DNA from 4 places in the Planctobacterium sp. AWM4_229 genome. Region 3 is predicted to be linked to each of the others. Evidence: predicted binding sites of a transcription regulator. Region 3 holds the regulator's gene; each other region holds the start of a gene.
What was found. The regulator FNR, encoded in region 3, switches genes on or off when oxygen is low (the NO sensors DNR and NnrR bind a similar motif). The targets are predictions, from matches to a motif close to TTGATCTAGATCAA.
Positions count from the first base shown of each region.

Region 1: hemN (oxygen-independent coproporphyrinogen III oxidase) is a predicted target of FNR. The motif match lies at 4,465-4,478, and genes of this name have one in related genera.
Region 2: ACXAGP_RS10355 (HP1242/YdcH family protein) is a predicted target of FNR. The motif match lies at 2,250-2,263, and genes of this name have one in related genera.
Region 4: ACXAGP_RS11035 (YgaP family membrane protein) is a predicted target of FNR. The motif match lies at 4,221-4,234, and genes of this name have one in related genera.

Region 1 is NZ_JBSWWX010000002.1:177,910-185,655, reverse strand. Features, by position in the region: gene ACXAGP_RS03940 (RNA polymerase sigma factor) at 1-1,158, opposite strand, end outside; gene ACXAGP_RS03935 (YciI family protein) at 1,160-1,510, opposite strand; gene ACXAGP_RS03930 (VOC family protein) at 1,524-1,901, opposite strand; gene crp (cAMP-activated global transcriptional regulator CRP) at 1,989-2,627, opposite strand; gene ACXAGP_RS03920 (YgjP family zinc-dependent metalloprotease) at 2,921-3,562, opposite strand; gene ACXAGP_RS03915 (DUF3085 domain-containing protein) at 3,708-4,190, opposite strand; gene hemN (oxygen-independent coproporphyrinogen III oxidase) at 4,558-5,934, shown strand; gene ACXAGP_RS03905 (P-loop NTPase family protein) at 6,190-6,714, shown strand; gene ACXAGP_RS03900 (sugar porter family MFS transporter) at 6,761-7,746, opposite strand, start outside.
Region 2 is NZ_JBSWWX010000004.1:239,858-247,603, forward strand. Features, by position in the region: gene ACXAGP_RS10345 (adenylate/guanylate cyclase domain-containing protein) at 1-1,192, opposite strand, end outside; gene ACXAGP_RS10350 (cyclic nucleotide-binding domain-containing protein) at 1,423-1,902, shown strand; gene ACXAGP_RS10355 (HP1242/YdcH family protein) at 1,936-2,178, opposite strand; gene ACXAGP_RS10360 (cation:proton antiporter domain-containing protein) at 2,386-3,957, shown strand; gene ACXAGP_RS10365 (AsmA family protein) at 3,984-5,669, opposite strand; gene ACXAGP_RS10370 (hypothetical protein) at 5,714-6,091, opposite strand; gene ACXAGP_RS10375 (hypothetical protein) at 6,242-6,616, opposite strand; gene ACXAGP_RS10380 (serine hydrolase domain-containing protein) at 6,796-7,746, opposite strand, start outside.
Region 3 is NZ_JBSWWX010000012.1:28,616-36,361, forward strand. Features, by position in the region: gene ACXAGP_RS20580 (DUF2987 domain-containing protein) at 1-6, shown strand, start outside; gene ttcA (tRNA 2-thiocytidine(32) synthetase TtcA) at 22-936, opposite strand; gene uspE (universal stress protein UspE) at 1,057-1,989, opposite strand; gene fnr (fumarate/nitrate reduction transcriptional regulator Fnr) at 2,092-2,820, opposite strand; gene ACXAGP_RS20600 (sulfite exporter TauE/SafE family protein) at 2,856-3,521, opposite strand; gene ccoS (cbb3-type cytochrome oxidase assembly protein CcoS) at 3,522-3,701, opposite strand; gene ACXAGP_RS20610 (heavy metal translocating P-type ATPase) at 3,703-6,102, opposite strand; gene ACXAGP_RS20615 (FixH family protein) at 6,102-6,581, opposite strand; gene ccoP (cytochrome-c oxidase, cbb3-type subunit III) at 6,663-7,616, opposite strand; gene ACXAGP_RS20625 (cbb3-type cytochrome oxidase subunit 3) at 7,609-7,746, opposite strand, start outside.
Region 4 is NZ_JBSWWX010000004.1:394,554-402,299, reverse strand. Features, by position in the region: gene ACXAGP_RS11060 (thiol-disulfide oxidoreductase DCC family protein) at 1-220, shown strand, start outside; gene ACXAGP_RS11055 (SDR family NAD(P)-dependent oxidoreductase) at 227-961, shown strand; gene ACXAGP_RS11050 (sodium-dependent transporter) at 1,276-2,697, shown strand; gene ACXAGP_RS11045 (NAD-dependent epimerase/dehydratase family protein) at 2,758-3,576, opposite strand; gene ACXAGP_RS11040 (hypothetical protein) at 3,691-3,879, shown strand; gene ACXAGP_RS11035 (YgaP family membrane protein) at 3,951-4,163, opposite strand; gene ACXAGP_RS11030 (response regulator) at 4,317-4,721, shown strand; gene ACXAGP_RS11025 (MalY/PatB family protein) at 4,845-5,987, shown strand; gene ACXAGP_RS11020 (SixA phosphatase family protein) at 6,199-7,410, shown strand; gene ACXAGP_RS11015 (UPF0149 family protein) at 7,434-7,746, shown strand, end outside.

The sequences.
Region 1 (7,746 bases), on a different contig from region 3:
GTAACTGGCGTGGGCGGAGTTTAAATCTCCTATTCGTTCATATAGATCGGCTCGCAACGCATAAAATGGGGCGTAACTGACAAGGGCTCCGGTTTGTTCCAATAGGTCGAGTTGTTCCATTGCCTGTTCAATGCCACGAGACATACTGATGGCATAGATACTGTTGAGCCTGATAACAGGGGAGTTATCCAAGGCAAGATGTACTCTATATAGTGCTTCAATTTCTGCCCAGTCGGTGTTTTGCCATGAAACACTATGACAATGTACGCCTTGAATGGCCGCTTGTATTTGATAAACACCGAGGGCTTGCCGAGCCATTGCCCGTTGCAATAACCGATCTGCCTCTGCAATCAGGGAAGTTTGCCACAAAGCCCGATTTTGCTCAGAGAGCGGCACTATCTGTTGCTTTGAGTCGTATCTGGAAGCTTGTCTGCATTGGTGGAATAACATTAGGGCTAGCATACCTTCCACCTCGGCCTGCTGGGGTAGTAGATTATCGAGTCGTTTCACCAGGTTCATGGCATTGCCGGTGAGGTCGAAAGGGTCTGATTGTTGATTCACCCCAGCATTGAACATCAGGTAGAGGGTTTTTAAAACGGCATTGAGGCGCTCCGACAGATGCCCTGACTCTGGAATGACAAAAGGAATTGCTGCCTGCTTTATTTTCCGTTTGGCTCGGGTGAGGCGCTGTTCCAGTGTCGTCTGACTCAGCAACAGGGCCTGAGCTATTTGTTCTGTGCTCAAGCCAGCGACAGTACTCAGGGTAAGTACCACTTGTTTGTCAAAATCCAACGCTGGATGACAACAGGCAAAAATCAATTTTAGTTGTTCATCGCCATAGTGGCTGTCTGTCATGTCCTCATCTGCTGCATCTTCTTCAGCGGCAAGAGCTTTGATTAGCATGGCTTTATCCGCAGCCATTTTTTTATGGCGGTAAGTATCAATAAATTTGTTGCGCGCCGTGCGTTTTAACCAGGCTGGTGGGTTCTCAGGAGGACCGTTTTGCCAATGTTGCATGGCCAGCAAGAATGTCTCATGCCAGATTTCCTGAGCGATATCTAAATCCTGTGCCAGGCTCATGATATACGCCAGTATGGGTTGCGAATACTGGCGGTATAACTGCTCTAGCGCGAGAGTTGTAGCGTCGTTGTTTACCACATTAGTCCTGATAAAATAACGGGCGCACTTCTACCGTGCCATATTCAGCACTGGGGATCATGGCTGCCACCTCCGTGGCGTGATCCAGGTCGCGACAATCCACCAGGAAAAATCCCCCAAGTTGCTCTTTGGTCTCTGCAAAAGGCCCATCAGAGATCAGCGTTTCACCGTTGCGAACTTGCACGCTGGTGGCTGTCTCGACGGGGGCCAGCCTGCGTCCATCCAGATACACCCCTTGTTTTTGCAGATCCTCAGCGACGGCGATATATCGGCTCACCAGAGCCTCATCCCAGCCTTCGGGCTGCGCCTGCTCCCAAGCTTCGTTGGCGTAAATCATCAATAAGTATTTCACGTCAATACACTCCCTATTGTTCTACATACTGTATAGCAGAAAGCAGAGCGCCTTGCGGATCTTGAAATACGATAAACTTGCCGACACCGGGAATGTCAGTCGGGGACGTCAGTAACGTACCACCTAAGGTTTTTACCTGCTCCGCTGTTGCCTGAATATCGCATACTGTCACGTACTGGCCCCAACCAGGTGCTGGCATTTCACTGGGTTTTGCCATGATACCAGCAATCTTTTCGCCATCTAGAGAGGCAACGTAATAGTTCTCGCCGCCCATATCCATGACATCAAATTGCCAGCCAAATAAGCCACCGTAAAATTCGGTAGCTTGTTCAGGGGAGGTGGTCATTAGTTCTGACCAAGAAAAGTGGTTAGGTTGAAATGAATTGCTCATCAGGTATCTCCAGTTTAATGCAAAGTTTCAATACCCTGACGAACCGGATGAACGAATTTCGACACCTGGATTAAAAAAATCCGATATTTATTGCAGTACTACTATGCTGTGGCCTTCAAAGGTGACCAATCCTTGCTCTTCGAGACTTTTGAGTACTTTACCCACCATTTCTCGCGTACAGCCAACGTGCCGACTGAGTTCCTGACGTGTAATCTTGAGCATAATGCCATCGGGGTGGGTGATGGCATCCGGTTGGTTGATTAAATCCAGCAGGCAACCAGCAACCCGACCTGTGACATCCAGAAAAGCCAGGTCCGTGACTTTTTTGGAGGTTTTGCGCAAACGCGCGGTTAGTTGCTTGGAAATCGCCATGAGAATATCGGGGCGACTGCGCGCCAGGATTTCAAATTTGTCGTAGGCAATTTCAGCAATCTGACACACAGTGCGGGTTCGAATGGTGGCACTGCGCTCCGACTTGTCGTCAAACAAACCCATCTCGCCAAAAAAAGAGCCTTGGTTCAGGTATGCCAACACAATATCTTTATCGTCCTCATGCTGACGAATAACCGATACGGAGCCTTTGAGTAAAAAATACAGCTTTTGTGTGTGTTCGCCCTGGCGCACAATCACCGCGTGGCGGCGATATTCTTTGACGGTACAGTGTGTTAAAAAATTATCCAGAAATTCCACGTCTTTCACATCATATTGGTTATTTAAATCAGACACTTAAGCAATCCCGTGAGTTGAAGTTTGGGTACAGTAAGTTGTCACTCGAGTGCATCTTGCCACCCGATCTTGCGCGATACCTATTCAACAGTATGGCGTAAAACCTGGATTTTGCCTGAGAACTTCTGGCAATAGCCTGTTGCAAACACAGTTATCGCATTGGATAACTTTGTATTACCCATCATACCCATGTGTTTTGTTTATCGGCAATGGAAAATCCCACCGAATAGGCAGGATTGTGGCTTACTTCACAATAATCTTATTTTATGGCTAAGTGAGAACACCTATGTTCCTTAATGTGGGTAAGTTCGGTGTTTCAGCAGCGAGTCCGCATCTCGCCAGTTTGGCAAGAAGCTATCCATTAGTTGATAAAAGCGCTGGTTGTGGGAGGCTTCTAAAAGGTGAGTCAATTCGTGAACCAGTACCATTTCAGTACATTGCTGGGGATATTGAGCCAATTGCAAGCTTAGCCAGACACGTTGCCTGGTAACGTTGCAACTGCCCCACTTAGTTCTCATATTCTTTACATTCCAAAAAGCCACTTCAACATTCATAGCAGCTTGCCACTGGGGTAATAAAGTTTGCATGAGTTGTTTTAGCTCATCGCGCCAGATTTGTTGCCGCACTATGGTTGCTGCCTCGTTGTTTACGGGTAGTCGGGGCAGGTAGATTGCCGCTTCATCGTGATGGATTTTATAATGTCGACTTGCTGACGGGCTTTTTTCAAAGGCGTATTGCTGTCCCCATAAACACATGGCTCGGGCATTATTTGTGGCTTCAACTTGTTGCTGAGAGCTGGCTAGTCGTTGCTGCTGTTGCGTAATCCAGTTGAGTCTTTGGTTTAAAAAATCCCTGATTTGCGCATCCGTTACCTGATACGGACAGCTAACATTGAGTTGCCCATCATGCTGTACTTTGAGGCGAATGGATTTCATCGCCTTTCGCGTAATCTGGACACACTGTTCTTGCCAAAGTAGTTCAGCTTTTTGATGTGTTTTTGCCTTGCGGAAGCGAAATAGAGGCATCAGAATTAAGGAGAGTTGGCAAGCAGCGCTGACAACCAGGCGCTGCTAAAGAGGCTTATGCCGCAGATTGGCTTTGCTGACCAATTTCCACCACCAAGGTGTCTGATTTGGCACGGATAGCAGCCACAACATCGGCGATAGGGATAATTTGGTTGATCTCACCCGGCGCGATTTGACGGGTATATTTGGCCCAGTCGTCATCGGTAATCGGGTTACAACCTTTCGCAAACGCGATAGCGCCGCGTCTGAATGGTGTTAATTCGTCTTTCAAATTGTTACAGATGTAAAGTCCCTTGTCATTTTTCATGATCAGCGCTCTGGGGATTTTACCGGTGATTATGCGACTGGTATCTGGACGGAATTTTTCTTCCGCGGCTTCTGCCTGAGCCTGGGTACGCCCATAAGCATCCAGAATAATGCCATCCGGATATAGGCTTTCCATAAAAATATGTTCAAAAGTTGGGTACAACACCACATCACCCTGAAGCTCGCGCATCAGGTTGTTAATATCAGATAAATTAAAGACAGCTGCCGCCATTGCAACACTATTCCTGTATAAAACTGCTAAACCAGGTTCAGATTCCGAAATTTTGTTTTGTCATCTGAGCGTCATAATTTGGACCGCAGATTGTAGCGAAATGTGCCTGAAAATCACGCAATTTTTATAGAAAATATTTATCTCTTTTAATGCTTTTTTATGCGCCAAAAGTGTTTCCAAAGTAAATGTTAAGTGGGATTAATATTTACCTGAAGATTTGTGACTACAGGTATCCGTTGGGATATAGCGTTTTTACTCGTTAACATTGCATAATTTGATTTAGATTAAGCTTCTCAAGCCACCTTACTGGTATTTTTCAGCCTCCGTTTTCACGTTTTTCAGATGGCGCTTTAATAAGGTGGATGTTATGCAAGGTCAACACGATGGGCTTTTTAATCAGTCAATGCTCAACAAATATGGCATGTCGGGGCCTCGTTACACTTCTTATCCTACAGCATTAGAGTTTAACACTGAGTTCACTGACAGAGAGTTTCGCAAAGCGGCTTTGCTGGCGGCGAACCCGGAGCTGGCTATCTATATTCACGTGCCTTTCTGTCACAGCCTTTGTTATTACTGTGGTTGCAACAAGATCATCACTCGGAATCGGGACAAGATTGCGCAATATGTTGATTATTTGAAAAAAGAAATAATCTTGCGTTCAGAACTTTTTAAAAATCATCATGTGATACAAATTCATTTTGGGGGTGGTACCCCGGGAATGCTGTCTTTGGAAGAGGTTAAAGACATTCTATCGACGATTAAAAGCCATTATAACCTGGATGAGTTACCAGAAATTAGTCTGGAGATCGATCCTCGGGAAACCACTGTTGAATACATCCGTGGACTGGCGTTTCTGGGGGTAAATCGAATCAGCATGGGGGTGCAGGATACCGATAAGCAGGTGCAGATTGCCATCAACCGAGTTCAACCTACTGAACTGGTATCTCGTTTAAGCAAGGGCGCAAAAACAGCCGGTATTAAGTCCATCAATCTGGATCTGGTTTATGGCCTACCATTGCAAACCCCGCTGGGTTTTGAGCAAACCATCGAAGATGTTTTAAACATTAATCCCGATAGAATTTCCTTGTTTAACTATGCTCATATGCCACAGAAATTCGCTGCACAGCGCAAAATCAAAGATAGCTGGTTGCCCGGTCCGGAAGATAAGTTAAAGCTGATGCGTCTTGCCATTGAGCGCTTCACTGAGGCGGGATATCAAATGATTGGCATAGATCATTTTGCTAAGCCCGGAGATGAGCTGGCCATTGCCCTCAATGAAAAGCGCCTTGGACGTAATTTTCAAGGCTACACCACTTTGCAATATACGGATTTAGTGGGGTTTGGTGTCAGTGCCATTAGCTCTATCTGTAACGTCTATAGCCAGAATTGTAAAAATCCCGCGGATTATTATCAAATGTTGGACGAACAGCAACACGCCATTGAGCGAGGTTTGGTAAAGTCTGAAGAAGATCAGCTCCGAGGTTATATCATCACCCAATTGATGACCAATTTGCGCCTGGACATTGGGGAGTTGGAGGAGTTGTTTGAAGTGAGCTTTGCTGAGCACTTTACAACGGAACTGGACTTGTTAAAGACATTCGAACAGGACAATCTCATCAAGTTGACGGAACAAGCCATCATAGTACACCCGGATTCGCGCTTATTACTGCGCAGCATTTGCATGGTGTTTGATGAATATATGGCAAAACACAAAGCCGCCCAACGATTTTCCAAAGTAGTCTAACTACCGTAAGGCAAAGTTTCAGCGCAGAAACACCCTGATACATTGTTGATTTGATGGTGGTCAGTGAGCCGTTGACATTGCCTTGCGACTGCACGACTATAAAGAACATGAACACTGTTAAATTGTTACCGATAGCTCGAATTTTTATCATCATTCCTTAGGAATGGTGGGATTTGTGCTGTCGTAAATCGATATCAAACCCGCCCGGCAGGCGGGTTTTTTGTTTCCGCCTTTGGGCAACATGGAGGAAGCAAGATGAAAAAAATCGCCATCATTGGTAAACCCGCAAGCGGAAAATCCACCCTTAGCAAAAAGTTAGCTGCGGCGACGGGTATTAAGCTTTATGCCCTGGACTCAATTTTGTATCAGGCCAATGGTGCGGAAATTGAGCGCGCCGACTATGAGGCGATTCATCAAAATATCATTGCTGCGCAAGAGTGGATCATTGAGGGATTTGGGCCCATGAATTCCTTGCACTCCTTTAACAAGCGATTAGAAGCCGCCGATACAGTAATTTATATTGATTTACCTTACACAACGACTTATTGGCTGGTGACAAAACGCTTTTTGAAAGGATTGTTTAAAAAACCAGAAGGTTGGCCCGAAGGGAGCTCGATTTGGCATGGGACTTTACAAAGTTACAAGGTTTTAAAGCTTTGTCCGAAATTCTGGAACGTGCAATTTTTGCAAAGACTGGAGACGCTAACCAGCGATAAAACAATGCATGTGATCCGGTCCGTGGCACAGTTGGATAGTTTTGTGGCAACTCACGTTAAATAAATAAAGGACCCGTCCGGGTCCTTCTGTCTATGATTGCCAGTCGCTATTACATTTCTTCCAGGCGTCTGCCGCGTGTTTCTTTAACGTAGCGATGCACAAAGAATAAGCTGATCAGGGCGCTGGAAGCATACAAACCGTAAGCACCACCTAAGCCGGTTTGGGTGAGCAGGATGGGGAAGGTCATGGTTACCAAGAAGTTGGCCAGCCACTGTGCACTGGCGGCCAGTGCCAGTGCGGCACCGCGAATACGGTTGTTGAACATTTCACCCAATAACACCCAGACTACCGGACCCCAGCTCATACCAAAAAACACGATATAGAGATTTGCCGCCACCAGAGCGAAGGTGCCATTGGCGTCGGTCAAGGCAAGTTTTCCGGCTTCGTCCAGTCCTGCAGTACTGAACAGGTAAGTAAGAATGGAAAGCATAATGGCCATACCGGTACTGCCGATAAGCAACAGGGGTTTACGGCCGATTTTATCTATCAGGGCGATGGCGATAAAGGTGGAAGCTACATTAGTAACACCCCCTAAGACATTAATAAACAATGATTGCGACTCGTCAAATCCCGCTGCTTGCCATAGCTCCGCACCGTAATAAAACACCACGTTAATCCCCACAAATTGCTGGAATACTGACAAGGCGACACCCACCCAGATAATGGGGTGAATTTTGCGGCCTCCTTCGATAAAGAGATCACGCAATGCCGGTTTGTGGTCGCTCTTTAATGAGCGTTTGATTTCATCGATTTGGGCGGTCGCGACGCCGGGTGCGATGCGTTCGAATACGCCTTTGGCTTCGTTATCTTCACCTTGCGCCACTAAAAAGCGCGGTGATTCCGGGATCAATAACACGCCGATAAAAAACAGCGTGGCAGGAATGATCTCCATCCAGAACATCCAGCGCCAGGAATCAATCCCCAGCCAACCTGCCTCACTGGCCCCGCCAGTGTAAGATGCAATGGTAAAATTACTTAAAAATGCGGCGAATAGCCCCAAAACAATCGCCATCTGTTGCAAAGTAGCTAAGCGTC
Region 2 (7,746 bases), on a different contig from region 3:
TGGGTATTGAAACAAAACATAGAAAACAACTGCCAGCTAATACCAATATTGGTGCCATTAACGCAATAACGGTACGCGCATAAGCGCCCAATAGTACGCCGATGAAACTACTGACCAATAGTAACAAGAGGCGTTGTCCCAAAGCGGGTCTCACTGGTGCATCGCCTTGCATTGCTGTCTCTACCGCATCGGCTAAAAACTGAGGTCCAGAGATAAACTGGCGCGGTGAGCCAAAAGCCGAAAGCATTGGGGTTACTTTGATATCGGTGGCTTCTGTAGGCTCAGTTAACTGCAATATCACCACCCGATTTTCAAAGCGCTTTTGCATATCCGCTGTGGCTGTGAAAGGCGCGCAGGAAACCAGTTCACTCAGTGGAGTGAGGGGCTGTTCCGGGCGTTCAGAAAACTGCTGTTTAGGATGAGAAAAGCGAATTCGTTTGCAAGGTTTATCTTCACATTGCTCTGTATGACTAAGGTCCGGTGTCAGCTTTAAGCGCTCGCCTTGCAGTTTCGTCACTTTGGGGATCACCGCCTGCTCAGCCAAATTCATCCAACGAAATGAGGCGTTGAAGGCACCTTCACTGCGTTTGTGTACCGATGCGTCTGCGATGAGCCTGTGCAACTGTTGAGTATTGTTTTCCAGCTGGAAAAAATCCACTGGCAATAGCGTTTCGCCAAAGTAATTTTGTAAAAGGTTGATGGTGATGAAGTCGTCGTTTTCGGCAAACTGAGGGCGCGCAATAAAAAAGCGTTGAAACTGCGCTTCGCTTAAATTGTCAAAGGGCACAAGGTTGGCCGAGGCTTGCCAGCGAAATTGATTAGGCAGCCCATCTTGTTGGTATTTCTCGATACAAGTTGCATAGCTGGTGCGATGATCATATTCATACAGAACGGCATCCATAAATACCGCAGTGGCACCCATTTCGAACACACGTTGTGCCGCAAGCGCATAGAGCGGGAGTGTCTGGCGGCGACTGACAAAGCCCGGAATACCGGGATCCAAGGCTACGAGGCTAACGTGTTGCCACTCATTTCCGGCGTTGTGGACGACTGCTGCATCATGGAAAAAAGCATCAAACCGCGTTTCCAGTTTAGAATCAAACAGCAAGCCAACGCTGAAAGCAACGAAAACGAAAATACCTAATAAAAGCGGCTTCCTGATGGGCAATGGATGTCGAAATCTGTGCAGCAAAGTAAACCCTAAGCGTTTTAGTATTATCCAGTAGGCTAGTTCATCACTGATTGGGCAAAAAACTGCTTACTACAATCTTTGAACTTGGCCTATTATTGTATACAGTGCATTGACTGTCACTGCAAAGGTAAGCTGTAAATTGGGTTAGTAATGGTGAACTTGCTCAAAACACAGACTTATCTGACTTTACAACCTTTAATGGAATCTCGGGTTAATTTTACTAAATAATTATGAAGCCGCTGTCCTACCAATCAAAATTAAAAGCTGTTGATGTCATTCAACGGTTAGACTTTTTCAAGGGCATTTCTAAGTTTGATATCGCCAGTCTCACCAAATCGGAACAGCTTTTCTGGTTTGGTGAGCGCGATGAGACCATCATGCAGGTGGGGGAGCCCGATGATAAAAGTTTTTATTTGGTGCTTACCGGCATATTGGATGTTTACGACAAAAAGAAGAACTTTATCCGAGAGTTAAAAGGCGGGAGTTTCTTGGGTGAAATTGGGTTTATATTGGGCGAAACTCGCACTGCTACCGTCATAGTCCATGAAGACTGTATCCTGATGCGCATAACTCAGGAAGAAATGAATAAGTTTCCTCTGGGCATGAAGGACAAGATAAAAGATAAGATTATAGAAGGCCTGGCTGCCAGAGTGCTTTCCCTTAACAAAACCTGTGCCGTCCTGTACGACAATATCCGCAAAGGGTCATAGGCCTACATTGAATGAATGCAGGCCCCGCACCATTTACTGACTTTTCTTGATAATCGCCAGCAGCTCATCTTTTAATAACAGACGCTCTTTCTTACGCTCGTGCAGATAATCGTCAGACGTATTTTCAGCACCCACTTCAATGCGATGAATCTCATGCTCAACGTCATTGTATTTTTCGTGAAGATTACGGAAGTGATTGTCGTTCATCTTCAAATTGTGGATCTGATCTTTAAACTCCGGTAATTCTGCGGCGAGGCTGTGGTTTTCAATGCTCATAGTGTTTAGCTCCATTGCTGTCGTGTTCTTTTTGATGACTACAATTCTAAAGCGCCGGAAATTCGGATTTTTTGATGTCGATCATAAATCTCTATTTTTACTGATATTTATCTCTATTGTCCGGGGTTACCCGCTAGCCTGACCAGGGGGTTTTTGAATATACTAGTGCTCGACAAATTTACACGATCGAGTTATTGGAAAAGGGCTATGGATTTTATCTGGATATTTTTTGCGTTTGCCTGTGGTTTGGCCTGCCGCCTTGCATCGTTACCCCCTTTAATCGGCTTTCTCAGCGCCGGTTTCATTTTAAATTATATGGGAATGGAGCCCGCTGCCGGGCTGGAAACTCTGGCTAATCTCGGCATCACCTTAATGCTGTTTACCATTGGTTTAAAGCTTAACGTAAAACAGTTATTTAAACCTGAGGTCTGGGGCGGTACCGCAGGGCCCATGGTGCTGTGGGTGAGTTTGTTTTCTATTTTCAGCTTGCTATACGCCACTTTTGGCCTGAGCTATTTTGCTGGACTCGATTTAAAAACCGCCGCTTTATTGGGTTTTGCCCTGAGTTTTTCCAGCACGGTTTGTATCGTCAAAATACTGGAAGAAAGCGGTGAAATGAAAACTCGCCATGGCAAATTGGCCATTGGCATCTTAGTTATGCAAGACATTCTGGCTGTGGTATTTTTGGTTTTGGCTACAGGCAAAATTCCCTCTATCTACGCCTTGGCCCTGCTGGCATTGCCCTTGATTAAGCCTCTGTTGGATAGACTAATCCATGCAGCGGGGCACGGTGAGTTGTTACCTTTAACCGGCTTTTTCCTCGCGCTTGGTGGTTATGAGCTGTTTACCCTGGTTGGGGTTAAAGGCGATTTGGGCGCGTTGATTTTTGGTTTGTTACTCAGTAGTCATGTGAAAGCCTCTGAGCTGTCCAAAGCGCTAATGGGTTTTAAAGATTTATTCCTGATTGGCTTTTTCCTGTCCATTGGCTTTACTGCCTTACCCACCCTTGAAATGCTGGCGATGGCAGCGTTCATTTGCATCTTGATCCCTTGCAAGTTCCTGTTTTTCTTCTTCTTGATGACACGATTAAATTTGCGCGGCCGTACTTCTTTTCTGAGTAGCTTGTCCCTCAGCAATTACAGTGAGTTTGGCTTGATCGTCGCCGCATTGGCGGTGGCAAACGGTTGGTTGGGAGATCATTGGCTGGTTATTTTAGCCATCGCGGTTTCCATCAGCTTTGTGATCAGCAGTATCGTTTATCGCCACGCCCACCGTATCTATACCAGCAAAAAATCCTGGATTAATAAATTGGAAACCGATACTCGCCTGGCAGAAGATCACTATGCTCAACCGGGAGACGCCAAAGTTTTAGTGGTGGGTATGGGACGAGTGGGCAAGGGCAGTTACCAGGCATTGCGTCATACCATGGGGGATGACGTTTGGGGAATTGATGCTGAAAGTGAACGTATTGAAACACTCCAGAGAAAGGGCTACCAGGTGATTTGCGCTGATGCCGAAGATATCGACTTTTGGGAGTCTATTGAACTGTCACATATTCGCTTGGTGATGCTGGCTTTACCTGCCACGGACGACATAATTAACGTTTACGAGCAATTGGAAGCTGCGGGTTTTGACGGCGAAATAGCCGCTATAGCCCGGTATAGTGATGATCGCAAAAAGTTGGAACGCTCTGGCATAGACCATGTTTTCAACTTTTATGCTGAGGCTGGCGCGGGTTTCGCTGAGGAAAGTAAGCGCTTAATCTCAGGTGCAGTGTAATTATTTTTACCCTGCAAGCATAGACACTAGCTTGCGGGGTGCGTTACTTCACCTTGATAAAACGGTTTGCACTGCGAAGCTGAGTTTTTTAGGGTTTTAAGCAAACCGGAAATAGGGGCTATAGCTGAGTCTAACAAAGATTGCGCTATGGCACTGGAGGGATTGGACATAGCGCCGTTCAGCGTTTGTTTGATATCTGCGCAACCCGCTTTGTCTAGCAGTGCAAAGGTAAAGTCCTTGAAGGTCTTTTGACCGGGATTTACCTGACCATCAAACGCCAGGCGATATTCATCGGTGGCCAACGCCGTGTTTTTAAACAGGATTGCGCCCTTATCCATAGCACCATTCACTTGTAATTGAGGGATCAGTGTTTCACCACCAGAGGTAGCCGCTCCCGCACCCAAATCAAACATATTTGCAGCTAAAATCCCGATAGGGCCTGTCACCAGGAAACTGCCAACGTCCTTCCAGTCACTTTCTTTACTGTCTTTAAAGCCTTTCACAATTTTATTGATGTCGATCCCGGTAAGCTTTCCGTTATTCAGGCCAATGGCGAAATCACCGGAAAGGCTTTGCAACAGGCTATGTGGATCTTCAAGTAGGCCGCGAGTATCCAATAATCCTGAAAGTTTTATATTGCCTGAAGGGAGCACTGGCGAATCCTTCAGCAAACCTTGAAACTCATCCATATTGATTTGACTGTCATTAATTTGCAGTTTGATGACTTTCTCGCCTTGCTCACTGCTAATAATCGACTCCAGATCCAGCAGGCTTTTTGCAGTGTCCAGGCTCATCTTCAACTCACTGGAAAGGTTGGCAATAAGACTTTGTGGATTGGTCAGTTCGCCTTGTGCATTGATGTTACCCGCCAAGCTTAATAAGCCCTGTAACGGTATGGGAAGCTCTGGTGCCAGTGGTGCGAAATCCTCCAGGTTTAGCTTGCTGTCTGCTATCGCCAGTTGAATATCGGCTTGTTCTTTCGGATTTTTAATGGTCCCCGAAAGTGCGAGCTGCGAGGTTTGGGAGTTCAGTTCAAAGCGCTGGATATTGATGGTTTTTTCGGTAGCCATGATATCTGTACCGATCTGGCCAAAGTTTGCCCCTTGCGCGCTTATGTTCGCAACGCTGAGATTCGCGTTAATCGGAGCCTTATCCTGCAAGAGGACTATTTCAGCATTCTCCGCGATGTTCAGGTTTTTAAGAGTTAGCGTAAGGTTCTCAATCAGAAACTGTTGCAAGGCTGAGGTGTCTCGGAAGCTGGCATTTTCAATACTGATTTTCTTGACGATGATGCGATTGACCGGCAACGGTTCTGGCTTACCTTGTGGTTCGGGAGTGGAATTTTCTGCTTGTGTCGCTAACCAGCTGTCGAGCGCCTGCATATCGATGTCAATACGTGGTGCCAGAAGGCGAATTTCGTTGACCACTATGTTTTTGCTGAAGGCATCCAGCACATTGACATCCGCGATTAGCGTCCCTATGTCACCATTGGCGATTGGACCAGCAAGTTTTATGTCATTGAGTTTTATTTTCCCTGGTGTTAGCAAACTGTGTTCGATAACAGTAAAGCTGATACTGTGGCTTTCGACATCTTCGAGATAAGGGGTTGCCTGTCCCTTAAACCAGTTGGCATCCCAAGCAAAAATGATCACCAGAATGAGCAGAAAAGGCGCTGAGATTAAGCCAATTAGCGTTTTTTTGCGGGCATTCATGGTGGGGCAACTCCGGTTTTAATGATCAACCATAAGAGTGTATATCAAATTGCCAAGGCGCGCTGTTGTGCTTCGCTATCAAACAGTTGTAAGGGCAGATCAAAGCCATGTTTTTGTAAGAAATTACAGCTTTCTTTAACTGAAAAACACTTGTGAACCTTTATCTGCTTGGTACTGCCAAAGCTAAGTAAAAAGTCTCCTTGGTCAGCGCGATCCACAAGCCAGACTTCCTGAGATTGATTGCGGCGGTCGGTATCGAGACTGTTGGCAAACTGGCCTGCGATATTATTGGCGTGGATATGGCAGTCACGCATATCCACGAGCAATGACCATGTATTCCGGTTTACTTGTTTGATTGTGTCACTGAGCTGTGACATGTAACACAAGTCGATGGCGGGGTGCCAATCACCTCTTAATGTCACACAAATCACTTTGTTGTGGATGGTAATATCGAACCAGGCGGGGATCATACTGCTAATTAACTGTTGCTGGGCTTAGCAGATTAACGCCATTGTGTGACGTTAAGATTAAGCCGCTATTACCTGTCGGTTAAACTGACGGATGGCGTTTTGTCAGAAATCGATGCCGTATTGACTTAGCCATGTGCGGGCGGCAGATACACTTGTACAGCGTTTTAACGGGATTTTAGCCTTTTCAATAAAGTGAATCAGGTGGGCTCCTTGCGACAGATCATCCACTAACCAGCACTCGGCCATTTGGTTGCGTCTGTCCATGTGAAAAATGGTTTTCTGTTTGAAATTGACCATATCCTCACTTATCACCCAACCCCGCATGTCTACAAGCAGTGCCCATGGAGTCCCCCGAACTTTTCGCATTGCTGCGGACAACTGATTCAGGTAATCCAGATCAGACTTAACATCCCAGCTACCTTCAAGGTTTACCTTGATTAGATTTTCGCAAACTAGTACCTGAAAACTGGGGAGCATGACAAGACAAAAGGGTGAAAAAGTGGAGGCAATATTACCACTTTTTACATTTCATGGCAGATTTTATTGCTATTTAGTCGCCGCTTTAAATATAGCTATGAAAAATAAAAGGTAAATCAACTGAGTGATATAGTTACCGCTCCATCAATATTCTGGTGGAGCGGCTAGATTAAGGTTCTTTACAAGAACAGTGGGAGGATGTGCTCTGCCACCATTTGCTGAGTTTTGTCATCTCTATGATGGGCAGTCACCACTACCACCAGATCCCGCTCTTTTACCAGCATGATATACATACCGCCACCACCTTGCGCGGAGGCACTGGTAAACTTCTTTTTACCAACACTTAAGTCCGTTCCCCAAAAGTAGTAGCCATAGCCCTGATTGGATACATCCTTACCACCGCCATAGATATCATCATCGCCGTTATAAACAATGCGGCTGGTGGCCTTGTTGAGATATTCCTCGGAGATCAGCTGCTCACCCTGCCATTTGCCATTATTCATGGCCAGCATGCCAAACTTCAGCATATCACGTGAGGTAAAGCTGGTTTTCCAGCCAGATTCAGGTAATCCGCTGGGGGCGGTTTTCCAGTCGTAATTACGGATCCCTAGCTTATCGAGTAATTCTTTTTTGATGAAGTCTTTAGCTGAGCCGGGAACGACTGCATCCAGTACCTGCATAATAAACTGCGGGCCCGTACCATAGTTGAATACCTGCGTCTGTTGCGAAATGGGTTTGCTGGTTTCCAGGATAACCTGGATCTCGTTTTGCCCTTTTAGCTGCTGTGGATTTTCGTTAATCGCTTTCCATTGTTCTTCGCTAATATCGATACCTGTGGTCATGGTAAGCGCGTGATGCAAGGTGATTTTTTCGGCCCCGGCTACTAACTTTTGTGGATTGAGATGGGTTAAAACGCTGATCACTGGTTTGTGCAAATCCGCCATAGTGAGATAACCCATTTGAATCGCCCTGCCTACAGCCAGAGAGGTATAGCTTTTAGTGGCGGAGGATTGTGGATGAGACAAGTCTATTCGGCCACGCCTGTAGTAGGATTCAAAAAGCAAAGTTCCGTTTCGGGCAATCAGTAAACTATCAAGCGTGCCGTGTTGACCAGCTGCGATTTCTCTCAC
Region 3 (7,746 bases):
GATTAATACCTAATTTATACCCTAGCTTAATTCTATCGTTTCAACTTCTGAATTCGTTGATTCAACCGCTGGATCGGTAAATTCCGGCGTATCAAAAGCGATATCACCTTCTTCAGGGACTTCGCCCGTAGTGCTGATGTCGACAAAATTATACAAATTGGGATCCGCAAGGTGGGATGGGGTGACATTTTGCAGTGCACGGAACATGTTCTCAATGCGTCCCGGATATTGTTTCGACCAGTCCTGTAGCATGTTTTTAATCATCTTACGCTGCAGATTTTCCTGTGAGCCGCAGAGATTGCAGGGAATGATTGGGAATTCCATTTTTTCCGCGTATTTGGCGATATCTTTTTCACTGGCATAAGCTAGTGGACGAATAACGATATTCTTGCCATCGTCGCTCACCAACTTGGGCGGCATAGACTTCATGCGGCCACCATGGAACATGTTGAGTAACAGGGTTTCCAGCATGTCATCACGATGATGTCCCAAAGCTATCTTGGTGGCCCCAAGTTCCTGTGCTGTGCGGTACAAAATGCCGCGTCTTAGCCTGCTGCACAAAGAGCAGGTGGTTTTACCTTCTGGGATTTTTTCTTTGACTATTGAATAAGTATCTTCGTTTACTATTAAATACTCGACGCCGATTTTATCCAGGTATTGCGGTAGCACATGCTCAGGGAAGCCTGGCTGTTTTTGATCCAGGTTCACCGCCACGATATCAAAATGGATAGGGGCGATATTTTTCAAGAACATCAAAATATCCAGCAGGGTATAACTGTCTTTTCCACCCGATAAGCACACCATCACCTTGTCACCGTCTTCAATCATATTGAAGTCGGCAATGGCTTTTCCAACACAACGACGCAGTCGTTTCTGCAATTTGTTGAAACTGTATTGCTGTTTACTTTTAGTGAGGTGATTAACTGCTTCGGACATCGACCGCTACTCTATACTTGTATGAAAAACATGCTGTAAAAATGGCGGCAGAGTATAACGCAAAAATCCCCCAAAGTAACATATTTGCTACTGTGGGAGATTGCAAAGTCGTTTAATTTATTAGAGCTTTACTGGGGATTCAAAACCTTCGGGTTTGAGAGCCAATACATCGCAGTCCAGCATATCTATGACATGTTCAGCGGTATTGCCAATCAGCGCGGCTGAAATACCTTGACGGCCAACCGTGCCGATAACAACGAGTTCTGCATCAAACTTTTTCGCGATTGCTGGGATCACGTCTTCCGGTAAACCTTCTTTCACATGGCAATGTGCCACATCCACGCCTAAATTTTCAGCATGTTGTTTCATACAGGCAACATGATGATCGTTGACTGATTGATTGTAGGTTTGCGGGTCGAATTCGGGGATCTCAATAGCAATATTAATGGGTGTGCCGGGGAAGGAATTCACCAGATGCACATGGCCTTTTAGAACGGTAGCCATGTCTTTACAGGTTTCAGTGATGCGCTTATTCAGTGATTGGTGAGCTTCGTCTTCTGTGCCGACATTGACCGCACCAAGAACAACACCATTTTCCGGCCAGGCATGATCTTTAACCAGTAATACGGATACTGGCGCTTTGCGCAACAGGTGCCAATCGGTGGGGGTGAATATGACTGATTTTAAGGTGTCGTGTTGCTGCGTGCCTTTGACGATGAGATCATAGTTCTCTGCCATGGCCTCCACAATAATGCTCTCATAAGGACGGTTGTGCCAGACAACTTTTACATCTACTTTGACGCTTTGGGCATTGGATTGTTGCTCAATCATGCCCACCAACCACTCCGTGCGATCATCAACTACCGCCTGTCGCATCATTTCACGTTCTTCAACAGACAACATAGTCGTCATGTCATAAGAAAAATCGTAGATGCTGAGAAACGCAGTGACGCTTCCGTCACATTTGTTAGCCAATTCAAGCGCTCGCGCCAGCGACTTTTGTTGCTCCTGGGTCGGATCAATAACAGCCAAAATTTTGTTAAAACCACTCATAGCCATTTCCTGATGTAATAAACGAACACTCTTAGTGTAAGAAAAGCATCAAAAATTTGCCACTATGAGCCTTGTTCTGGATCAATTAGGTGCTGATTTTTCTCACTTGCATTCAGGAGAGAAGGTTTTACTTTTTTCTTCCAGCAGTTGCGTATCAAGGATATTGATAAGTTTACCTTCCACTGAAAGCAAACCTTCCTTGTTGAATTTAGATAGTAAGCGAGAAATGGTTTCTACCGTTAAACCGAGAAAGTTGCCGATTTCGCTACGAGTCATGGTTAAGCGAAATTGGGTGGCGGAAAAACCACGTTGATTGAAGCGCAGCGACAACGAATGTAAAAAATAGGCCAAACGTTCTTCGGCAGTACGTTGATTGAGCAACATAAACATCTGTTGGTCTTGTTTAATTTCAGCACTCATTAAGCGCATCAGTTGTTTGCGCAGGGCGGGCAGTTCATCAGCTAGATTGTCTAGCGTAGCAAAGGGAATTTCACATACCATGGAGGTTTCAAGCGCATGAGTTACAGTTTGATGTGCTTCTTCAGACATGCTGTCGAAACCAATAACTTCACCCGGTAAATGGAAAGCCGTGATCTGCTCTTCACCACTTTGACTGATGGCATAAGATTTAAAGGAGCCTGAACGGACGGCGAACAAGGAGGTAAGCTTATCGCCGGTTTCAAACAAACGCTCGCCTTTTTGAATGGGGCGCTTGCGTTGAATGATATCGTCCAGTTTATCTAGCTCGTTATTGCTTAAATTAAACGGTAAGCAGAGTTGACTGAAACTGCAGTTTTGACAATTTAGAGGATAGCGAGCTTGACTTACCATTTAAACAAAAGGCTCCTTGCAATAATTTAAGCGTACTATAAATGATGCTGTAGGCTTTGTGCAATGATAAAGGCACCATAAGCAACAAGTGCCAGTGCAATTATCTGTTTTGTTCGGGGGGCTTGTGTCACAGCCAGCAATTGTTTAGCGGACAGCGCCAGTAATAAGGTGGCAGGTAATGTGCCCAAACCAAAACACATCATCAAAAACGCACTATTTACGGCATCACCTGTTGCCATGCTCCATGCCAGTGTTGAATATACCAGCCCACAGGGTAACCAGCCCCAGATCAGGCCATAGGGCAGTGCATGCAATGGTGTTTTAAAAGGAACGAAGCGTTTTGCGATGGGGGATATCTTGCGCCACAACCGTGCGCCTGCTGATTCAAGCTTTGAAAGCACTCGCCACCAGTTGCCGATATAAGCCCCAAGTAACACAAGCATAATGCCACTGAGTAGTTTAAGTAGCGCGATGCCTGAGCCAATTTGATGGCTGAATACCTGGCCTAGCGCACCCGCTATTAGACCCGCCGCACCATAGCTCAGGATACGTCCCAGATTGTAAGACAAAGCGTAAGGTAGCAGTGGTTTGTTGTTTGGAATTGCATAGTTTAATCCAGCAATAACACCTCCGCACATGGCACTACAATGCACGCTACCAGCAATGCCTATGAGAAAGGCAGCAGCAAATTCTGGTAGCACTTAGAGTTTGTCTTTAGGTCGTGAGGCTTGGGCGTCTTTAATGTCATCGTCAAACAGAATACTGTGACCGTGGCGTTCCAGGTCCTTAAATTGCTCACTTTTTACAGCCCAGAAAAAAATTGCGATGGCCACAATCACCAGAATGATGGCAATGGGGATCAAAACGTAAATAATACTCATATCAAGTCTCTTTTTTCTTGCTAATTCTAAGCGAGTTAAATGTCACAATGAGTGAACTCAACGACATACCTATGACTGCACCCCAAGGAGGTAATAGCCCGGAAACTGCAAAAGGTAATACCAATAAATTATAACCCAATGCCCAGGCGAAGTTTTGCTTGATAATGCGTTGGTTTTTTTGGGCAACTGATAACAGTGCTGAAATAGCAAAGAAGTTGTCTTTCAGCATAATGATATCCGCGGCATTTTGAGCAAAGTCGCTGGCGCCATTTACGGCCACGGAAATATTAGCACCAGCCAGTACCGGAGCATCATTAACGCCATCACCAACCATTAGTACAATATTACCGTTGTGCTGTAAATTTTGTAGGTAGTCTAATTTTTGCTCTGGTTTCATGCTGTGTTGAAAACCAGCAAGTTTGAGCTTTGTGGCCAGGTCAGACACTTTGCGTTCATTGTCACCGCTGAGTAACAATGTGTTTTTGCTTTGGAATTTATTGAAAAATGACTGCACGGCTTCTCGAAGTGCATCTTCTAAGGAAAAACTCGCTATCAGCTCGTAGTTATCACCTGACTGACGAGCAAGATAAACATCGGCACCTAATTGATTGGGATTTTGTGTGGTAAATTCCGGATTACCAATACGGTATTTCTCTTTGTCGATTTGTCCTTCGATACCGGCTCCCGGGTGAACTTCTATGCCTGAACAAGTTAGCTTTTCATCACTTGTAAATGCCTTGGCGATAGGGTGCTCGGAGTGTTCTTCTAATGATGCAGCAATGCTCAGAACCTGCTCATCTGCAAGGGAACTGTGGTTTTTCCAGTTAACGATGCCCGGAGTTCCCTTGGTTAAGGTCCCGGTTTTATCAAAGGCAAAAACATCCACCTTAGTAATGGTTTCCAACAGGTCCGTACGCTTTATCACTAACCCCACTTCATTGAGTTTACTCATAGCGGCCGTAAAAGCCGTAGGAGTAGCCAAACCCAGTGCACAAGGGCAGGTGGCGACTAATACTGATACTGTGATCCAGAGCGCATCTTGTGGTGATGCGTAATACCAATAACTGAAGGTAAGGACCGAAATTATCAATACTAACGTAACAAAAATACCGGCTAACCTGTCTGCAGCAATGGCAAACCGAGGCTTTTCTGAAAAGGCGAGCTCCTGTGCGCGACTAATCTGATTAATAGTAGAGTTGGTTAAAGTCGCTGAGACCCGAGCATTAATGGGGTTTGAAATATTGATACTACCGCCATAAAGCGCATCGTTTTTACTTTTAACCACAGGGGAAGATTCGCCGGTCAGCAAGGCTTCATCCAGCTCAGCTGCATCTGATAGTAAAACACAATCAACCGGAACGGTATCGCCGGTTTTTATCAAGATTTGCTGTCCCGCTTTTAAGGATTTAGCTGGTACTTCATGCGCCGCATTGTCGTCGTGAATGAGTCTTGCAAATTGCGGTAATTGCTTGGTGATATTGTTGCCTGTGATCACTGCTTTTTGTCGACCTCTATGCTCAAAATAGCGACCTATTAAGAGCAAGAAGATGAACATACAAATGGATTCGAAATAAACTTCGCCATACTCATGCCAGGTTGCCCATGCACTGCTGCACCAGGTAATGAAAATGGCAATACTAACGGGCAGGTCCATATTGAGTGTACGCGCAGAGAGTCCATTGAGGGCGCTAATAAAAAACACTGAGCCGGAATAAAACACCACAGGCGTACTCAGTACCAGGCTTACCCAATGTAAAAAGTTACGAGTCTCGTTGTCCAGATTACCAAACACACCAAAATATAAGGCAAAAGCAAGCATCATGACTTGCATTGTCAATAACCCGGCAAGGCCTAGCTTTTTCAGAAAGGTTTTATTTTCAGCCTGAAATATGGCTTCGTGTTGATCAGGTTGAAAAGGCCGTGCTCGATAGCCAATCTCAGCGAATAAATTGAGAACCTGACTTAAACTCAGTTGGTCCTTAAACCAGCGCACAGTTGCTCTTCTGGCACTGACATCAACACCTACCTGACGAACGCCAGCCTGGCCGTTGAGTCGCTTCTCAATGAGCCATGCGCAAGCGGGGCAGTTTAATCCTTCTACTGTTAGCTGCGCTTCTGCCAGTTCTTTATTGTTGCTGATGTATTCGTCGCTAAGCTCAGGCAGGTCGTAAATTTGATTTTGCTGAAGCAACTCGGTGGGAAGTGCATCTGCTTTTGCGGCGGGCTCTGTGCGGAACTTGTAATAATCTTCCAAGCCCGCTTCTACGACTGAGCGGGCGACTTCTTTACAACCGGGACAGCAAAAGTGTCTGTCACTTTTTAATATGTTCGCCGTGTAAACTTCACCTTGGGGGATGTTTTCATCGCAATGAAAACAATGGCCCTGCGCCGTTTGATACATCAGGGCTCCAAAATAACTTCGTCAGTTCTTGGAAATGCAACGGTTTGTCGGATCTTCCATGACTCATCAAAAGGAGTCAGCGTTACGCGCCATTTGCCATCAACAGATTTGGGTAAGCTACCACTGTAGTCTCCCTCCGCATTACGGGTGAGCATGACATGGAAGTCACGGTCTTCCAGAGTGGCGTGGAAAAAATCTAACTTAATGGCTGCAGAATCTGGTGGCAGAGCCTGTTTGAAATTAACTTTAACCCTATCTGCATCGATGCTCAGCCCAGCGATGAGATTGAGCTGTTTTGCCATGCGTTTTTTGCTAATAGATTGGTTTATGGCTTTACCTTCTTTGTAATAATCGTCGGACACCATGGAGTTTTCTGAAGTGATCGCAAGGTAAACGATAGTAAATCCAAGTACAATGGAGATTGCTGGAACGGTGATTAAAAACCACGGCCAGAATTGTTTATACCATTTTTCAGTCATAGTATTGAAGAAACTCCAAATTCAATATTACCCATAAAAAAGCCTCGGTGATCCGAGGCTTTTAGCAGAAGTTTAAATGCCTTACTCTTGATTAGAAAGGCTGTATACGTAGGCTGCTACAACGTGGATCTTATCTTCACCTAAACGTTCGTCAAATGCTGGCATAACACCATTTCGACCGTAGGTTAAGGTTTCGGTTACCGCTTTGTGGCTACCGCCATATAACCAGATGTTGTCAGTCAGGTTAGGTGCGCCCAAGGCTTGATTACCTTTGCCGTCCATACCGTGACATGCTGCACAAACCGCAAATCGCGCCTGGCCTTTTTCCTGTAAATCTTGATCTACACTGCGACCACTCAGACTTAAGGTGTAGGCAACAACCTCTTCAATGCCTTTTTCACCCATGGCATCAAGCCAAGCTGGCATGGCGCCTTGGCGACCAAGGCGTAAGGTCTCTTTGATCTTTTCAGGCGAGCCGCCATACAACCAATCGTCATCAGTAAGGTTAGGGAAGCCTGTTGAGCCTCTGGCATCTGAACCGTGACACATTGAACAGTTTTGCAAGAACAGTCTTTGACCTACTTTCAGCGCTTCAGGGTCGTTAACCAGTTCGCTGATAGGACGGCTGGCAATTTCCTTGAAAACTGGATCGAATTTTTCTGCAGCAAACTGCATCTCGCGGTCGTATTGAACCAGCTCACCAGATTCTTTAGCTGCCGCTACCGCAGCTCTAGACTCCTCTAGAGAGCGGATGTCCTGGTGCGAGCTTTTCCAACCCAATAAGCCCTGGAAGTTACCTAGTCCAGGATACAAGGCGAAATACACAAGCGCCCAAACGATAACCGCGTAAAACATATAGGTCCACCATACCGGCAAACCATTGTTGATTTCGACGATGCCATCAAATTCATGATGCATATCATCGCCTTCCTCAACACCCGTTTTATTCTTTAAACACCAGCGTAACAGCAGGAAACACCCTAGTATTGTACCCAGTGAAATAACACTTATGAAAATGCTCCAAAAGCTACTCATTGTCAGAAGACTCCCGTTTTGTGCTTGATGCTTTGTGTTGTGGCTCGTCGTCGAAAACTAAATTGGCCGCTTCATCAAACCCTGGCTTGGAACGCTTACTGTACGCCCAAAGCACAATACCAATAAAAAA
Region 4 (7,746 bases), on a different contig from region 3:
CCTGGAAGATCAATCAAGCAAGACATTGTTAACCGGGCTGGATGTTACCTACCACGCCTGGCGATTAGTGGGTAAAGGCTGGTTAATTGCGCCATTGAGGTGGCCGGTTGTAAAAGTCATCGCTGATTATTGTTACCTTCAGTTTGCCAAACATCGCTTCACGCTGTCCCGCTGGCTAACCGGGCAAGCTCGCTGTCAAAGCTGCAGCATTGACAGGTAAGCCGTTGTGAATCCTTCATCCAGGTTCAAGCACGTACTGCTAATTGGCGCTTCCGGCGGCATTGCCGAAGCTTGCCAGGCAAAATTTGAGAGTAACCCCGATGTAGCGCAAATCACCGCGATATCACGGCGGCCTGAACCAGCCCATCTCACTAAAACCGATTGGATTTCCCTGCCACATCAAAACGAACAGAGTATCGCCCAGTGCTGCGCAACATTCCCAGAGCGGCACTTCGATCTAGTAATAAGTACCATCGGCGTACTACACGACAGTTCTGCTTCTATTACTCCGGAAAAAAAACTAGAGGATATCGGCGAAAGGTCCCTCTCAGAATACTTCCGCATCAACAGTATTTTGCCAGCTTTATGGCTAAAAGGATTAATAAGCAAAGTAAATCCAGAGGCCAGCAATATTGTATTTTTTAGTGCCCGTGTAGGTAGCATTAGCGATAATGGTTTGGGTGGCTGGTATGGCTACAGGGCTTCTAAGTCGGCTTTAAATATGCTGCTTAAGACTGCGCAGATAGAATATCAACGACGCGCTAAGGCTTGTAATCTCATCGCCTACCATCCCGGCACTGTCGACACTCGACTTTCTGAACCTTTTCAACGCAACATAAAACCGGAGAAATTATTCACACCTGAATTCACTGCTAACTGTTTGTTTGACATTTTAAACTCGCCCCCGGATTCCCCGCCTCCCTGGTACCTTGACTGGCAAAACAAACCCATTCCTTGGTAACTAACACCTCACTCCTTATGCCGCTCGTAGTGTAAACAAAACTTGCTTCACTGTTCTCAATCGCGACACATATTTGTCATATTAAATAAGGACATTTTCCTTGAGGGCTGCTAGCATAGCGCCGTTAACAAGCAGTTTACATTGCGTAACCTGCGTAAAATAACAATAAACAACAAGTGTAGAGCGTGTTGATCTTTTACCCGGACGGTAAAATAGCCTCCTCCCCTGTGTGCAATCACCTGATGTGATTTTTACCTTGCCGGGGTTGAGTGGCACCAATACAACAATTACAAGAAGTCTAAGGATTCATCAGTATGAATGCACCCCGCGAAGAGTTTGGCTCTCGATTAGGATTTATTCTGGCGGCAGCAGGCTCAGCTGTCGGTATAGGAAATATGGTGGGATTCCCCGTTGCAGCCACTAAAAATGGTGGCGCCGCGTTTCTGCTTATTTACGCCATATTTGTATTCTTTATTTGCCTCCCAGTGATGTTGGCCGAGATGGCGGCAGGTCGTCATAGCCGTAAAGATCCACTAGGTGCCTATAAAACCATTGCACCGAATGAAAAACATTGGCACATAGCTGGTTGGCTTTCCATTATCACTCCCTTCATGATTGCCGTATTTTATATGGTGATCACGGTTTGGATTTTTGGTTATCTATATTTCTCTGTTACCGGGGATCTAGCGAAACTAGCGGAACCTGACTTTTTCGATAATTTCGTCAATGCTGGCACGGTATTTACCTTTATGGCAATTGTCACCGCGATTGTCTTCCTGATCCTGTTGGGAGGGGTAAAGCAAGGTATTGAAAAAGCCGCAAAAATACTCATGCCCACGCTATTTGTGATGTTAGTAGGGATGGTTATTTTTGTATTGTCTCTGGACAACGCCTTTGCAGGTGTTGAGTACTACCTGGTGCCGGACTTTAGCAAGATTAATGCGACAGTAGTGAGCGCGGCCTTATCCCAAGCCTTCTTCTCCTTGTCTCTGGGTATGGGGATACTGATCACTTACGGCTCATATCTGGGCAAGCGTGATGGCATCCCAGGCTCGGCGAAAATGGTGGCCTTAATGGATACTGGGGTCGCGTTTATTGCAGGCCTGATGATTTTACCGGCAATATTTTCTTTCAACCCTAACACCAATACCGCCGAATTGAGTGATTCTTCGTTAAGCATGATATTCAGCTTCCTGCCGAAGATATTTTTGGCCCTGCAAACCACTATCGGCTACGTGGGTGCCAGCATAGTCGGTTCGGTGTTCTTCTTGCTGGTATTTTTTGCCGCCATCACTTCGCTGGTTTCAATTTTAGAGGTACCTAATGCGGCTATTATGGATGAGAGAAATTTAAGCCGTAAGTCTTCGCTTACCTTGTTGGGTGCAGCGATGGTGGTATTCGCCGCAATCTCAGCAACTTCCTTCGGAATGCTGGACTTTACCACTCACTTTATTACTTATGCGGGATCAGAGAAATCCTTCTTCGATCTCATCTATGATGTATTTTACGACACCATATTGCCACTCAATGGCTTCCTGATTTGTATCTTTGTGGTTTATCGCTGGAAATCGGCAAACCTCAACAAAGCGTTGGAAGAGGGCGAGCCAGAATTCAAAAATAGTCTGTTCCAGAAATATGTGGATTTTTCCATTGGCACCTTTATTCCATTTATTCTGTTGTTAATCTTTATCAATACCGTAGCTCTGAAATATTTCGGTGCCGGGTTGATAGGCTAACTTATTATTAATGTATTAAAAAGGTCGGCTATGCCGACCTTTTTTGATTCCCCGGAGTATCTACTCACCCTCTTGCGGCAGCATATCAAAGGGACTGGCATATTGCAGAGTAAGTCCTAGCTTTTCCAGGGTAACGCCAGGATCAATGCATTTTCCGGTTGCAGGCTGGTCGCTGTTATCCAAAAACTCTGGCGGCACTAACTCCAGTAATTCTGCCGCTTTAGTATAGTAGTTTCGCCGGGTCGGATGGGAAGTAGCGCACAGGTGGAACACATCCCCCCAAAGCTGCTTGTCAAGGATAGCCCTGATAGCAGCGATGGCATCATCCCTGTGCACCAGGTTCACCATCTTATGAGCCGCTGTAATATCCTTTTTCCCTTCCAGGTAATACACCGGGTGTCTGTCCTCAGCAATGAGTCCCGCCAATCGTAAAATACTGGATTGTTGCGCAAACTTATCTCGCAAAAATTGCTCAATCGCAACATGGGCCTTGGCTGAGTCACTAATAGGATCTGGGAGCGTTTCCTCAGTAAATGTCTGATTCGCTTCGCCATACACTGAGGTGGTACTGATAAACAATAGTTTTTTATCAGCCGTATCCAGACATTGCTGCATAAGCTCTTGCATTTGCTGCTCAAACAACGCTTTTTGAAACCCCCTTCGACCAGCACCAATGTTGATCACAAAATGACTGCACAACTTTAAAGCCTCTGGGAGCCTTGCACCTAGCTGATATTCAAAAGTATCCAGCCCTTCAAAGGTTAATTTTTCTGCCTGCTCGCTATCTCGTTTGCTGGCAACCACCTCTACACCTTGTTTTTGTAATGCTTTACATAATGAAAAGCCTAACCATCCAGCTCCAATTACAGCGACTTTCATGGGTTTTCCTGACAGAAATAGGTTAAATTCGAAGTTTTTTGATCTGGCTCACTGCCAATACTCTGATTTTAGGGCATAATTAGTCTAGGTGAAAAATTAAATAAGGTTTTTGACATGGGTGAGTGGATCTCAGCGTTTGTTTTTGGTTTATTTTTAATGGCGTTTACACTCGGTATGAGCAGTCTGATCATGGCGTTTTTACCGGTTAAAGAAGGCGACGCTATACGCTCTCAAGTAGAATACGGTTTCTTTGGTGTATCAGGACTGGCATTGAGCTTAGTGTTTGTTTACGCACTAATGTAAGCGAAAAAGCGAATAAAAAAACGGGAGCAGCTGCTCCCGTTTTTTGTATTCATTACTGCAATAGTCTCTGCTCAGTATTTTAAGTGATAGGTATCGATACCCAGAGCTTTGTACAGTAAGCAAACACCTGTGGCACTGCTTACAAACAGCGCAGAGCCTAACACTAAAAATACAATACTCACTGTCGCACTGAACATACCTTCAATTGCCAAGGCTAATAGTACACATGCAACTACTGCTCTAATTGCAGTATCCAGAACGCCAACATTATCTCTTTCTCTCATGATGTTCACTCCGCTATTTAGTTGCTGTCATTATCCCTCGTTCAAATATTGTGCATTTTGATCGTGATCAAAGAATTGTCCCTTTAATTTGCCAGCGATTAAGGCTATCTTTGATTCCCAAGGAAATTCGCGAGTCACTGGAGAAATCAAACTATGGCCATGTCAAAAGGTCCCAATATTTTGGTGATTGACGACGAAGAGCTCACTCAAGAGCTTTTGCGTCACATGTTGCGGGAACTGCAATTAGGTGACATAGATATTCAGTCCAGTTGTGCTAAAGCGTTATCTCGCTTTAAAAAAGATCCCGCATACTTCGCAATGATCATCAGTGACTGGGAAGTGCCGGGGATGAACGGCCTGGAATTTTTGAAAGAAGTGAGAATCCTAAGTGAAGACATTCCCTTTTTGATGGTCACTGGCAATGCTTCCAAGGATTATGTGATCCGAGCTGTTCAGGCGGGTGTGACTGATTTTCTGGCCAAACCTTTTACCGCCAACAGTTTGCACAATAAAGTGCAAAAATTGGTTCCCGGTGCGCAACCAACCGGTAATTCCTAGTATCTCCGATGTGATCCGGGCTTTGTTATAATATACAACCCAACATTCTTGGTATTTTGATGCAGGCCAAAGCTATAGTTGCGCAATCATTAATAACAACCATTTTGATATAGCAGTTTTCCCATGCCCTATACCCTATCCGACTTTGACATCCGAACTGATCGCAGTGACACCTATTCGTTGAAATGGCAAAAATATGAAGGCAAAGACATTTTCCCTATGTGGGTCGCCGATACAGAATTTAAATGTGCCCAGCCAATTTTAGATGCCATTAAATCTCGAACTGATCACGGCTTATTAGGCTATCATTTGCCTTCCCGTTACGAGCCAGCGAATAATGCGGTATGTCGTTGGTTACAAAAGCAACACAACTGGCAGATAAAACCAGAATGGATTGTATGGACGCCCGGTGTTGTACCCGCCTTCAATGTTGCATGTCAGGCCTATTGCCAAGCCGGAGATAAAGTCATTGTGCAAACGCCTAACTACCCGCCATTGTTAGCGGCCCCGGGGATCAATCAATTAGAGCGCGTTGATATCCCCACCATTGTTGAAAACGAGCGATGGACCATCGATCTTAATGCTCTTGAAGAAGCCGCGAAAGACCCTGCTTGCAAGCTATTTATCGTGTGTAATCCCGGAAATCCGGCGGGCACGGTGTTCACGCAACAAGAACTGGCTGAGATTGCCCGAATCTGTGAGCAAAACCAGGTATTGCTGATCTCCGATGAAATTCACTGTGATCTGGTATTAGATGACAATGCCACGCACCTGCCAGCAGGGGCGATACCAGCACTTGAAAGCAACAGTGTCACCCTAATGGCGGCCAGTAAAACCTTTAACGTCGCCGGACTTGGCACCTCATTTGCCATTATTCCTGATGCCAAGCTAAGAGCGAATTTCAATAAAGCCATGATGGGCATCGTGCCTTGGGTGACCATATTGGGTTTGGTGGCCACCGAAACCGCCTTCACTCAATGCGATCAATGGTACGACACCTTGCTCCAATACCTTAAAGGCAACCGTGAATACCTATACCAACAGATCAATCAAATCGAAGGGCTGAATATGTTGTTGCCTCAGGCCACGTTCTTGGCCTGGATTGATGGTAGCAAACTTGGTGTCGAATTACCCCAAACCTGGGCAGAAAACAAAGGTGTCGGGCCGTCACCAGGTGCAGACTTTGCTGACCCAGACTTTTTCAGGATCAACTTTGGTTGCCCGAGAAGCATGCTGGAAGAAACCATCGCCCGCTTAAACAGATAGCTCTTAAAGAGCCCGGCTCAAACCGCCTCCCCACTATTAATGATCTGATGGCCATGACTAAACAGAGCATGGTCATCAGCCTGACAAAATCTATATCCTCAGCACCCAAGCAAGTAAAAAAGCCACTGAAAAAACAGGATTTTTCAGCTTTTTATGACGTCCTCATTTTTTTTTGTCATAGTAACGTCAGAATCAAAAATTGCTAAACCTCATGAATCAGTACTCACTCAAAATAACTCTGTCATTTTCTATCCTGCTCATTTCCACACTGTTGACATGGCCGGCCATAGCCCAATACGAACACATTAGAGACGCCGATGTTTATCTGGTGCGACACATGGAAAAACAGCGGGATAGCAGTAAAGATCCACAACTCACAGAAAAGGGCTGGGTACAAGCCAAAAAGTTACGGGACGCCCTGAAAGACAAGGGTATTCAAGTTATTTATAGCTCAGATTATCAGCGCACTAAACAAACCGCCGAGCCGCTAGCTACGGCGTTGGGTTTAACGGTGAAGCTCTATGATCCAAGAAACTTAGCGCAGTTGGCAGAGTCGATAAAGGCGTCTGATTTCAAAACCCTGGTAGTGGGTCATAGTAATACAACTCCAGAATTGGCCTGGCGACTAACCGGGCAACCACAGCCAGACATTGATGAAGACGAATATAACTGGACCTTGTATGCCATCAATCCCGGCAGCTTTTCATTAGGTCCTGTGGATCAATATGTTGAGTGGAAGAAACCGGAACTGGCTAAAATTAAGGTCAACAAACAAAAATTACACAGCTTTGAGTCGCAATTCAACATGTTGTTTTCCGGACAAAAAACCGGTACCGCAACCCAGACAGTGAAGGTGCAAGACAATCAAGTATTACTCACAGAAGTAACCCGCAATAAAAAATTTAATGTGGATGCCACGATAAAAGCGGTGGCTAAAAAAGAGGATTTGTTACCTATTTCCATGCGCCTGACAGGCTCAATGGGCAGAGCCGCAGACATTAACATGGAATGGCGGGAAGAAGGTCCAAACAATAATTTCAGAGTGATTTACGGCTACTCTGATATTTCTCGGGCTGTCTATAAACTACAGGGGCGGCAAAGCATTGAGAATGCTTCAGGCCTGACTTCAATAGAGCGTACTACTGCCATCATGACAGTACCATTTTGGGACAACAACAAAGCTTTCACCTTCAAATGGTACGATACCTATCAGTTTTCCGAACGAAAAATCCAGTATATTCCTTTGGGTAAAGAAAAAGTGACTGTACCAGCCGGTAGCTTTGACACCTACAAGGTCAAACTATCTGGTGGTGCACCTTCTCAAATTTTCTATATCAGTGATGAAGACAAACCCAAAGTGGTCAAAATTGAAGTCTTGCACATGCCTTGGATCTATGAACTTACGCAATACAAAACACTTTAACTAGCCAACAAATGAGCCAGTCCATGTTACAACCCGAAAGCCTCAAAGCGCTGGAAAAGTTTTACCAGTGGCAAAACAATGCAGAAATATTTCAATCCCCCGTCTATATCAGAGGACTTTTGTTTGCCGTCTGTGCCAGCCCGGATATCCCCATGCCAGAACAATGGTTTCCATGGGTGGTTAAAACCGGAGGAGAGATCAACTCTCAGCAGGTGGATAAAGTAGCTAATATCCTTATGCAGCTGCTAAAGGAGCAATTGCAAGCCATGCGAGACAATAAAGTCAACCTGCCTGCCGATTGCCACTTTAGTCCTGAGCCGGAAAGTAACGGCAATT